Regions from separate parts of the Alteromonas sp. 07-89-2 genome, predicted to be linked through region 2. Evidence: predicted binding sites of a transcription regulator. Region 2 holds the regulator's gene; each other region holds the start of a gene.

Region 1 (3,291 bases), on a different contig from region 2:
AAACAAGTAATTAACGCCCAAGGAGAGAGCCATATTCTCTTCTTCCCCAACTTGCCTATGTTCAAGTTCTACCGCCATGTTTAAACCCTCGCTTTTGCCAAGCAGCCAGCCCAACCGAGTAAAAGTACCTACATCATGAGGTAAATAAAGCCACTCTGCGTAATGCTGAAAGGCGGTATTGTTGGTTTTGTACGTTGCATAGACCTTTTGCGGAACCCAAGTGTTAAACCGCCGGCTGGCGCTAAACATACCTTGTGATCCCGCTGGGTAGGTATAACTATTGTCGTATAGATAAGTTTCGGTTGTAGATTGAATGCGGTACATAGTATTTAGCTGCCACCGGGCTATTTTTTTGCTTTTGAATTGGATAGGACTGTAGTGGGGAGCATTCATTTCCGCGAGCACGGGGGAAGCCGCCATAGACGCAGCCAAAGTAAGTGCCAGAAGAATTCCAGTAACCACATTCATGGAAGAGCCCAAGTTGTTGTTATCATGGCTTGTAAACAACCAGAAACTACAAGCGATAGTGTGTTCGTTATTTAAGCATAGCTGCAAAAAATAAATGATGAAAATATTCTTTACTGTTTTTTATTTGTTTCGTTGATTTTGCGAGCCAAATAAAAACGCCGCTAGTTTATACAAACACTTTTTTGCAAAGCGTTATAAAAACTGAGCGGCGTATTTAAAAGCGTTATTTGGTTGTCGAATTAAATCGATGCTTTTAACGCTTCTGCTTTATCTGTTGCTTCCCATGGGAATTCGTCACGACCAAAGTGACCGTAAGCAGCCGTTGGGCGGTAGATAGGGCGCTCAAGGTCTAGCATTTGAATAAGTCCATACGGGCGTAGGTCGAAATGTTCACGGACCAGTGCCACTAATGTTTTCTCATCTACCACACCTGTACCGAAGGTATCGATACTGATAGACGTTGGCTCTGCCACACCAATTGCATAAGACACTTGGATTTCGCAACGCTTGGCAAGACCTGCTGCAACAATGTTCTTAGCAACGTAACGACCCGCGTATGCTGCACTGCGGTCTACTTTTGATGGATCTTTACCAGAGAACGCGCCACCACCGTGACGGGCCATACCACCGTAAGTATCAACAATGATTTTACGACCTGTTAAGCCACAGTCGCCCATTGGACCACCGATAACGAATCGTCCCGTCGGGTTAATGTGAAAGCGTGTATTTCCATCAATCCATTCACTAGGCAGCACTGGCTTAATAATTTCTTCCATTACTGCTTCGCGAACTGTTTCAGTGCTTACTGAATCACAGTGCTGGGTTGAAAGCACAACTGCGTCGATGCCAACAGGCTTGTCGTTTTCATATTTGAAAGTAATTTGGCTTTTAGCATCTGGGCGTAACCAGTCTAGCTTACCAGATTTACGCACTTCAGCTTGTTTTTGAACAAGGCGGTGAGAGTACGTGATTGGCGCAGGCATTAGTACGTCAGTTTCGTCGCTAGCGTAGCCAAACATTAGACCTTGGTCACCAGCACCTTGTTCTTCAAGACTTGCGCGATCAACACCTTGATTGATGTCAGGTGACTGTTTGCCAATAGCATTTAATACCGCACATGAATCAGCGTCGAAGCCCATATCTGAGTGCGTGTAGCCAATTTCTTTAACTGTTTTTCGGGTAAGCTCTTCAATATCTACCCATGCAGAGGTGGTTACTTCACCACCCACTAAAACCATACCGGTTTTTACATACGTTTCGCAGGCCACCCGAGCGCGAGGATCTTGTTCTAAAATAGCGTCAAGAACCGCATCTGAGATCTGATCAGCAATTTTGTCCGGATGTCCTTCAGACACTGACTCGGATGTGAATAAATGCGTGGCCATAAATGCTCCGTAAGCGTTAAATTATCAAAATAGTCGTATATTGTACTAAAACAAGTTATAAATACCAGTCTTTACTTCTAGACGTCTAAAAGTCTCTTCGTTACGAATAGTTGACACAATCCGATCACTTATAGGGTTATTCAGGCTCTAGGCGTCAGATATAACCGTTTTTGCTGTATTGGGAATACGTGATGGTTAAGGTATAGACCATTTTTTACTATGACTTTCACTATTGGCAATCAAAAGCCATTGAACTGTAAGGTGGCATAGGTAAGAATAACGCCACATTCATTCGTATAAAGAAGTAGAGCGAACGCCTTACCTCTACGCTCGTCTAGCTTGCCTAGCCCGCTGAGATACGAAACAAAAGATACAAAATAAATCAGGAGACAACATGCCCTCTCGTCGTGAACTCGCCAATGCAATCCGTGCATTAAGCATGGATGCCGTTCAACAAGCTAAATCTGGTCACCCAGGTGCCCCAATGGGGATGGCTGATATCGCACAGGTACTATGGGGTGATTTCTTATCACACAACCCTGCAAACCCATCTTGGGCTAACCGCGATCGCTTTGTGCTTTCAAATGGTCACGGCTCGATGCTGTTGTACTCTCTTCTTCACCTTTCAGGCTACGAACTGCCAATTGAAGAATTAAAGAACTTCCGTCAATTGCATTCAAAAACGCCAGGCCATCCTGAGTATGGTTATGCGCCAGGTGTTGAAACGACCACTGGTCCACTAGGCCAAGGTATCAGTAATGCTGTGGGGATGGCACTTGCCGAGAAAGTGCTAGCGGCACAATTTAACCGTGACGGTCACAATATTGTTGATCACCACACCTACGCATTCTTAGGCGACGGCTGCTTGATGGAAGGTATCTCACACGAGACATGTTCACTAGCCGGCACACTAGGCCTTGGTAAGCTTATCGCGTTTTGGGATGACAATGGCATTTCAATTGATGGCGAAGTAGAAGGCTGGTTCACTGACGATACACCAGCACGCTTTAAGAGCTACGGTTGGGAAGTGATCGATGGCGTTGACGGTCACGATGCAGAGCAAGTAAAAGCCGCTATTGAAAAGGCGCAAGCGAACACCGCGCAGCCTACGCTTATTTGTTGCAAAACCACTATTGGCTTCGGCTCGCCAAATAAAGAAGGTACCGAGTCTTGTCACGGTGCACCACTAGGTGAAGATGAAATTGTAGCCACTCGCGAAAAGCTTGGCTGGAGCCATGGCGCGTTCGAAATTCCAGACGATATTTATGCGGGTTGGGATGCTAAAGAGAAAGGTTCAAACGCGGAGAGCGCGTGGAATGACGCTTTCGCAGCATACGAAGCCGCTTACCCAGAGCTTGCGGCAGAGTTCAAACGCCGCGTAAATGGCGAGTTGCCAGCAGATTTCAGCGAAAAAGCAGATGCAATTATTGCTGAGCTT
Region 2 (3,291 bases):
CTCCTGACGATACCGTGTAAATGGTAAACAGCGCGGTCTTATCTATGCGGACTGTTATAAAGCATCGATAGTTCATTACATGTTATATCAGATGGTAACTGCGGGCGGCCTTGGTGGCAAAGTTTAATGCAGGCTTTATACAACAAAGGCGCATTGACTGCGCCTATTGAGGAGTGCTTCATTCAAAAATGTCAGCACGATCCTGATTGTTGTATGTATTAAGTGCCTGAGCGCACACCTAGCATGTGACAGATGGCGTAGCTTAATTCACTGCGGTTCAACGTATAGAAATGGAAGTGTTTTACCCCTTCTTTAGCCAATACCTTTACCTGATCCATGGCGATGTTAGCACCTATTAGGTTACGTGTGGCTTGGTCGTCGGCATCAAGGCCGTCGAACATTTTGTGTAACCATCCCGGCACATGAACATTTGTGAACCCCGCAAATTTCACCAGTGTTTGGTAGTTGGTTACCGGCAAAATACCCGGAACGATATCTAAGTCGACACCCGCTGCGGCTGCACGGTCTCTAAATCGAAGGTACACACTCGTATCGAAAAAGAACTGGGTTATCGCTTCTGTGGCACCTGCTTCTGCTTTGCGCTTGAGGTTTAGTAAATCAAACTGCGCATTTGGTGCTTCAGGGTGCTTCTCTGGATAGGCAGCAACAGAAATATCAAAATCGGCAACGTCTTTTAGCAAGGCAACAAGATCAGAGGCATACATCTCTGTTTTCTCTACTCCTGGCGGTAAATCGCCACGAAGCGCAACAATACGGCGAATACCTGAGTCCCAGTAGTCTTTTGCAATTTGCTTAAGCTCATCACGGCTAGCATCAACACAGGTCAAGTGAGGAACCGCCGCGACACCGGTTTGCTGCTGAATGCGTTTTACAACGTCGTGGGTTCTGTCACGCTCACCGCTATTCGCGCCGTAGGTTACCGACATGTAGCTTGGCTTTAGTGGCGCTAGACGTTCAACTGACTTCCACAGGGTCTGTTCCATGGCTTCCGTTTTAGGCGGAAAGAATTCAAAAGATACATCAATATCACGCAGTTCCGACAGGGACTGGTTTAATGCATCGATACCTTGTGCGTAAGAAACCATGGCTTTTTCTCTCAAAAATGTATTCTTATAGACGTTTAGACGTCTAAATTAAAGAATATATGTCTAGACGTCAAGAGGTTTACACTGCTCAATTGACCTTTTCGTGAACTTGTTTAGAATTTCTCTTCATAACATAAAAAAGAGTAGACCGAGTTAGTACAATGGCAGAATGGAACGGTAAATATATTCACCCCTACGCAGAGCATGGCAAGAAGAGCGAACAGGTAAAGAAAGTCACTGTCTCTATACCTATTAATGTGCTTAAGGCGCTTACTGATGAGCGTACTCGCCGCCAAATCAATAATTTGCGTCACGCCACTAATTCAGAACTGTTGTGTGAAGCATTTTTACATGCGTTTACCGGTCAACCATTGCCTAACGATGATGACCTGCGCAAAGACAATCCTAATCGCGTACCGGCTGAAGCAAGACGCATTATGGAAGAAATGGGCATTGATCCAAGCTTCGAAAACGATGTGTCGGAAGACGACTGATATTTGGTATTAAAGAGAAACGGCGCTTTGTTGTAAGTTATTGCTAGTTGATAACCCACAACACGGCGCCGTTTTTTATGTACTTGTATTCTCTGAGCGCACTTTTTAGCAAATAAAGGTTGAGCACTAGCCCCTTCATTTTTTTGCCTTATGTACCAGAATTTTATTCTTCTGGGCTTTCAGGCACGCGTGCAACGCCAGATTCAATCGCAGCCTTAGATACCGCGGTAGCAATACGCTCGCATAAACGCGGGTCCATAGGTTTAGGAATAATGTACTCCTTACCAAATGTCAGACTAGTACTCTTACTGGCAGCTAGTACTTCTTCTGGTACAGGCTCCTTCGTGATAGCACGAAGGGCTTCTACTGCCGCTACTTTCATTTCATCGTTAATGGCCGTTGCACGAACATCTAGTGCTCCACGGAAAATAAACGGGAAACACAGTACGTTGTTAACCTGGTTAGGGTAGTCCGAGCGTCCGGTAGCCATAATAAGATCTTTACGTACTTCGTGAGCAAGTTCAGGCTTTATCTCAGGGTCTGGGTTAGAACATGCAAATACAATTGGGTTTTCAGCCATCAAGGCCAGTGTTTCTGGTGGTAAAACATCCGGTCCTGACACACCAACAAAAATATCCGCGCCTTCCATTACATCTTCAAGCGTACGCTTGTCAGTATTGTTAGCAAATAGCTTTTTGTGCTCAGTTAAGTCTTCGCGACGAGTATGGATAACGCCTTTTCTGTCTAGCATATAAATACGCTCACGCTGGGCACCACACTTTATAAGCAGTTCCATACAAGCGACCGCTGCTGCACCGGCACCCATACACACAATTTTAGCGCTCTCTATGCTTTTACCCTGAATTTCCAGAGCATTAAGCATGCCCGCTGCAGTTACAATAGCGGTACCGTGCTGATCATCATGAAATACCGGAATTTTACAGCGCTTAATTAGCTCTTGTTCAATCTCAAAGCATTCAGGCGCTTTAATGTCTTCTAAGTTAATGCCGCCAAATGTGTCAGCGATATTCGCTACCGTATTAATGAACTCTTCGGTCGTACGATGCTTCACTTCAATGTCAATGGCATCCAAGCCAGCAAAGCGTTTAAACAGAAGGGCTTTACCTTCCATAACAGGTTTCGATGCCAGTGGGCCTAGGTTACCCAATCCTAAAATCGCAGTTCCGTTACTGATAACGGCAACCAGGTTTCCTTTACCCGTGTATTTATAGGCGTTATCTGCGTCTTCGGCAATTTCTCTGACCGGTTCGGCAACGCCTGGGCTATAGGCAAGAGCAAGGTCATCGACGCTGTCTGCTGGCTTAGATAACTCTACGCGGATTTTTCCAGGTGTGGGTTTGGCGTGATAGTCGAGTGCGTGTTGTCTAAAATCTGACATGTAAAAAGGTATCCTTAGATGTAGGGTTCATCGGTGTTTTCGTTCACGCTCTGTAGCTATTTTATTGTCGTTATAGTTATAGGTAGATAAACGTAAGCGCGTTACAACCAAATAATGACAAAGTGATTATAAATAGTTGTTAGCACTAGGGTTTGTTGATCTTTGTTTTACAGCAATCATCAATAGGCCCCAAGGTGGCATGTGGAAAAGCAGACTAGGCGTTAACCTTTACTGATTTTGTTCACATACCTTAATGGATACAAGCCTCTGGTTTATGTACCCAAAAGCGCCA
Region 3 (3,291 bases), on a different contig from region 2:
TACGCCCTGAAGCGTCTGTGATAGTGCCTGATACCATCACGGGCAAAGACTTACCTAGTTTTTCAAACACCGACTCTACGGCAAACGCTGCTGCTTTGGCGTTTAGCGTATCGAAAATAGTTTCAAGCATGATTAGGTCAACGCCGCCCTCAATGAGTGCTTCGGTAGACTCGCTATACGCTTCTACTAACTCGTCAAACGTGACGTTGCGCTTACCTGGGTCATTGACATCAGGTGAGATTGAAGCGGTGCGGTTTGTTGGACCTAGTACACCGGCTACGAAACGAGGTTTCTCAGGTGTTTTTGCGGTGAATTCGTCGGCAGCTTTGCGCGCTAACTTAGCCGCAGCCACATTAATATCCCGTGATTGGGCCTGCATGTCATAATCGGCCATAGCGATAGTCGTCGCGTTAAACGTATTGGTTTCTATAATATCTGCGCCAGCTTCAAAATAATCACAGTGAATCTGATAAATAATGTCTGGCTGGGTAAGTACTAATAGGTCGTTATTACCCTTTACGTCGCAGTGCCAGTCGGCAAACTGTGTTCCGCGATAATCTTCTTCTTCTAACTTATGGCGCTGGATCATGGTGCCCATGGCGCCGTCTAATATAAGAATGCGCTTTTTAGCGGCTTCTGTAAGCGTTGTCTGCGCGCTAGAATTTGGTCTTTGGCTCACGTGCTACCTCTTTGGCTGTGACTTTTCAGCAAGCTGACTTAAATCGTAAGGCGTGGTCTGATAAACATAATAATTCAGCCAGTTTGTAAACAATAGGCTGCCGTGTGAGCGCCACTGTACAATAGGAGGCTTGGCTGGATCATCCCCTTCAAAATAATTTTTTGGAATTACTGGCGTTTGTCCCGCGGCAATATCTCGAAAATACTCGTCTTTAAGTGTATCTGGATCGTATTCCGGGTGACCCGTTACAAATACCATGCGCTTATCTTCTGACGCCACAATATAAGCGCCTACATCGTCAGACTCTGCAACAACACTAAGTCCATCGACGCTGTTATACAACGAGGTGTTAATATGCCCATAGCGGGAATGTGGTGCGTAAAAAGAAGGGTCAAAGCCTCTTAATAGCTCATTGTTCGGGTCATTCACTTTATGTTTAAAGACACCTGAAAACTTTTCGTCTCTAAGCTCTCGTGTAATGCCGTAAAAGTGATACATGGCGGCGTGAGCAGCCCAACATAAGTAAAGGGTTGAGTTCACGTGACGCTGCGCCCACTCCAATATGGTGGTCATGGTTTCCCAGTACTTTACTTCCTCGTAATCGATAAGCGCGAGAGGCGCACCGGTGACAATGAGGCCATCGTATTTCTTATTCGCTACCGCTGAAAAGTCGTGATAGAAAGCATCCATGTGCGATTGCGGGGTATTCTTCGGCGCTTGATTATCAATTCGAATTAAATCCACGTTTATTTGCAGTGGCGTGTTCGATAACAGGCGAAGTAACTGTACCTCTGTTTCTATCTTGTTCGGCATTAAATTAAGAATACCGACTTCAAGAGGACGAATATCCTGATTGGCAGCCCTGTCCATGTCCATGGTAAAAATATTTTCACCTAGTAGTACATTCTGCGCGGGTAACTGCTCAGGAATACGAATTGGCATAGAGGGCTCCAGTGATAAATTACAATATCTGTATTGTGTCTATAACTGGCAATATGTCAACATCTTTACGTCTAGACGTCTAAACGAAATTGATACTTTTGAACCCATTAAGACACAACTTAGACTCCTCTTATGATTGATGAATGAAAAACTAATTGTTATAAATTGTTTAATTTTTATTCTCCCCTTAATTATTTTACACGCCATAGAAACCAAAGAAAGGAAGACACAAATGACTCAGTCATCAAAACGGACTTACGGTCAATTAGTAGAAAACTGGTTTCTGCGCAATTACAAGGCAGTATGTATTATTGGTGGTGCGGTTATTGGTTTGCTTAGCTTTTACGACACTATGCGACAACAAGGAAAATCTTTTGTTTGTGATATGCCCTATATGTCAGGCTGGAGCTGGCTTAAATGTCAGCAGCTAAGTCAATCTCAAATAGAATGGTTAATGCAATTGGATAAAGACGGTAAGCTTTCTGCGATACAAAGAGAACTACTCGAGAAGGAAGAGCACCGTCTAATAAATAACCTGCTGGAACGATTAGCTGAACCAATTTCAGAAGATGAACCAGAGGCTCGTGCTGCTACAGAGTTGGTTATAATAAATAAGTTAGATGAAGCAGAACCGTCTGAATTAAATGCACTAGAGCTTATTTCGAATGGGAAAACAGATGAAGGGCTCGCTAATCTAGAAGCTCAAGCAGTAGAAGCCCAAAGCAACGCTACAAAAAAATGGCGTCAGTTAGGAAAACTTTCCTACGCCGTTAACACAGACTTAGCAATAACCGCTTACCAGCAAATCCATAAATTAGGGGTAGCTAATATTTGGGACAAAATATATCTCTCTAGATTATTGCAACGAGCTGGTAAAACCCATGAAGCGTATGTCATCGTGAAAGATGCTCTAGGTAATAACAGCTTAAACAGTAGGCATTTGGGTACAATACATAACGAAATGGGCGACTTGTATGTAACTATGGGCAATTTACCAGAAGCCTTAATCTCTTACGAAAACGCATTGAGGATTCGTAAAAAATTAGTAACAAACGATTCAAGCAACTTCAAATTAAAGCGAGACCTCGCTGTTTCATATGACAAATTTGGTCATATTGAGCTGGCCCAAGGCAATCTGCCAGCGGCGCTCAAAGCTTACCAACAAGCTTGGACTATTGCACATACTCTAGTGGAAAACACGCCTTCCAACCATGAATGGCAACGAGACTTATCAGTCTCCTTTGATAACATTGCCAATATAGAACGATTACGAGGCAATTATTTTTCAGCGCTCATATCTTATAAACAAGCTTTAGATATACGTAAGTCCTTAACCGACGCTTTTCCTGAAAATAGCAGTCGTCAGAGAGATCTTCTTGTTTCCTATGACAAAATTGGACACATCGAAAGATTACTGGGGGATTTTTCGAATTCCCTAAGCGCATATACAAAGGTTTTAAAAATTGCACAAGCATTAGTAGCGCGCGATCCTAGCAATAGAGAATGGAATAGGGATTTAGCGGCTTCTTTTAGCAACATAGGCCATATCAAAAGATCGCAAGGAGACTTAGATGCTGCCCACGAGTCTTATAATCAAGCTCTTTCGATAACTAGAGCCCTTGCTTATAACGACCCCAACAATAGTGAGTGGCAAAGAGATTTATCAGTGG

Evidence for each region. The regulator MetJ, encoded in region 2, represses methionine synthesis genes. The targets are predictions, from matches to a motif close to TAGACGTCTAGACGTCTA.
Region 1: metK (methionine adenosyltransferase) is a predicted target of MetJ. The motif match lies at 1,924-1,941, and genes of this name have one in related genera.
Region 3: metA (homoserine O-succinyltransferase) is a predicted target of MetJ. The motif match lies at 1,686-1,703, and genes of this name have one in related genera.

The regions. Positions count from the first base shown of each region.
Region 1 covers NZ_VTYM01000027.1:37,046-40,336, reverse strand. The annotation lists gene F0261_RS16485 (hypothetical protein) at 1-468, opposite strand, end outside; gene metK (methionine adenosyltransferase) at 708-1,853, opposite strand; gene tkt (transketolase) at 2,248-3,291, shown strand, end outside.
Region 2 covers NZ_VTYM01000005.1:157,266-160,556, reverse strand. The annotation lists gene metF (methylenetetrahydrofolate reductase) at 219-1,106, opposite strand; gene metJ (met regulon transcriptional regulator MetJ) at 1,268-1,600, shown strand; gene F0261_RS05615 (malic enzyme-like NAD(P)-binding protein) at 1,764-2,999, opposite strand.
Region 3 covers NZ_VTYM01000021.1:22,052-25,342, forward strand. The annotation lists gene F0261_RS13875 (homocysteine S-methyltransferase family protein) at 1-679, opposite strand, end outside; gene metA (homoserine O-succinyltransferase) at 683-1,621, opposite strand; gene F0261_RS13885 (tetratricopeptide repeat protein) at 1,854-3,291, shown strand, end outside.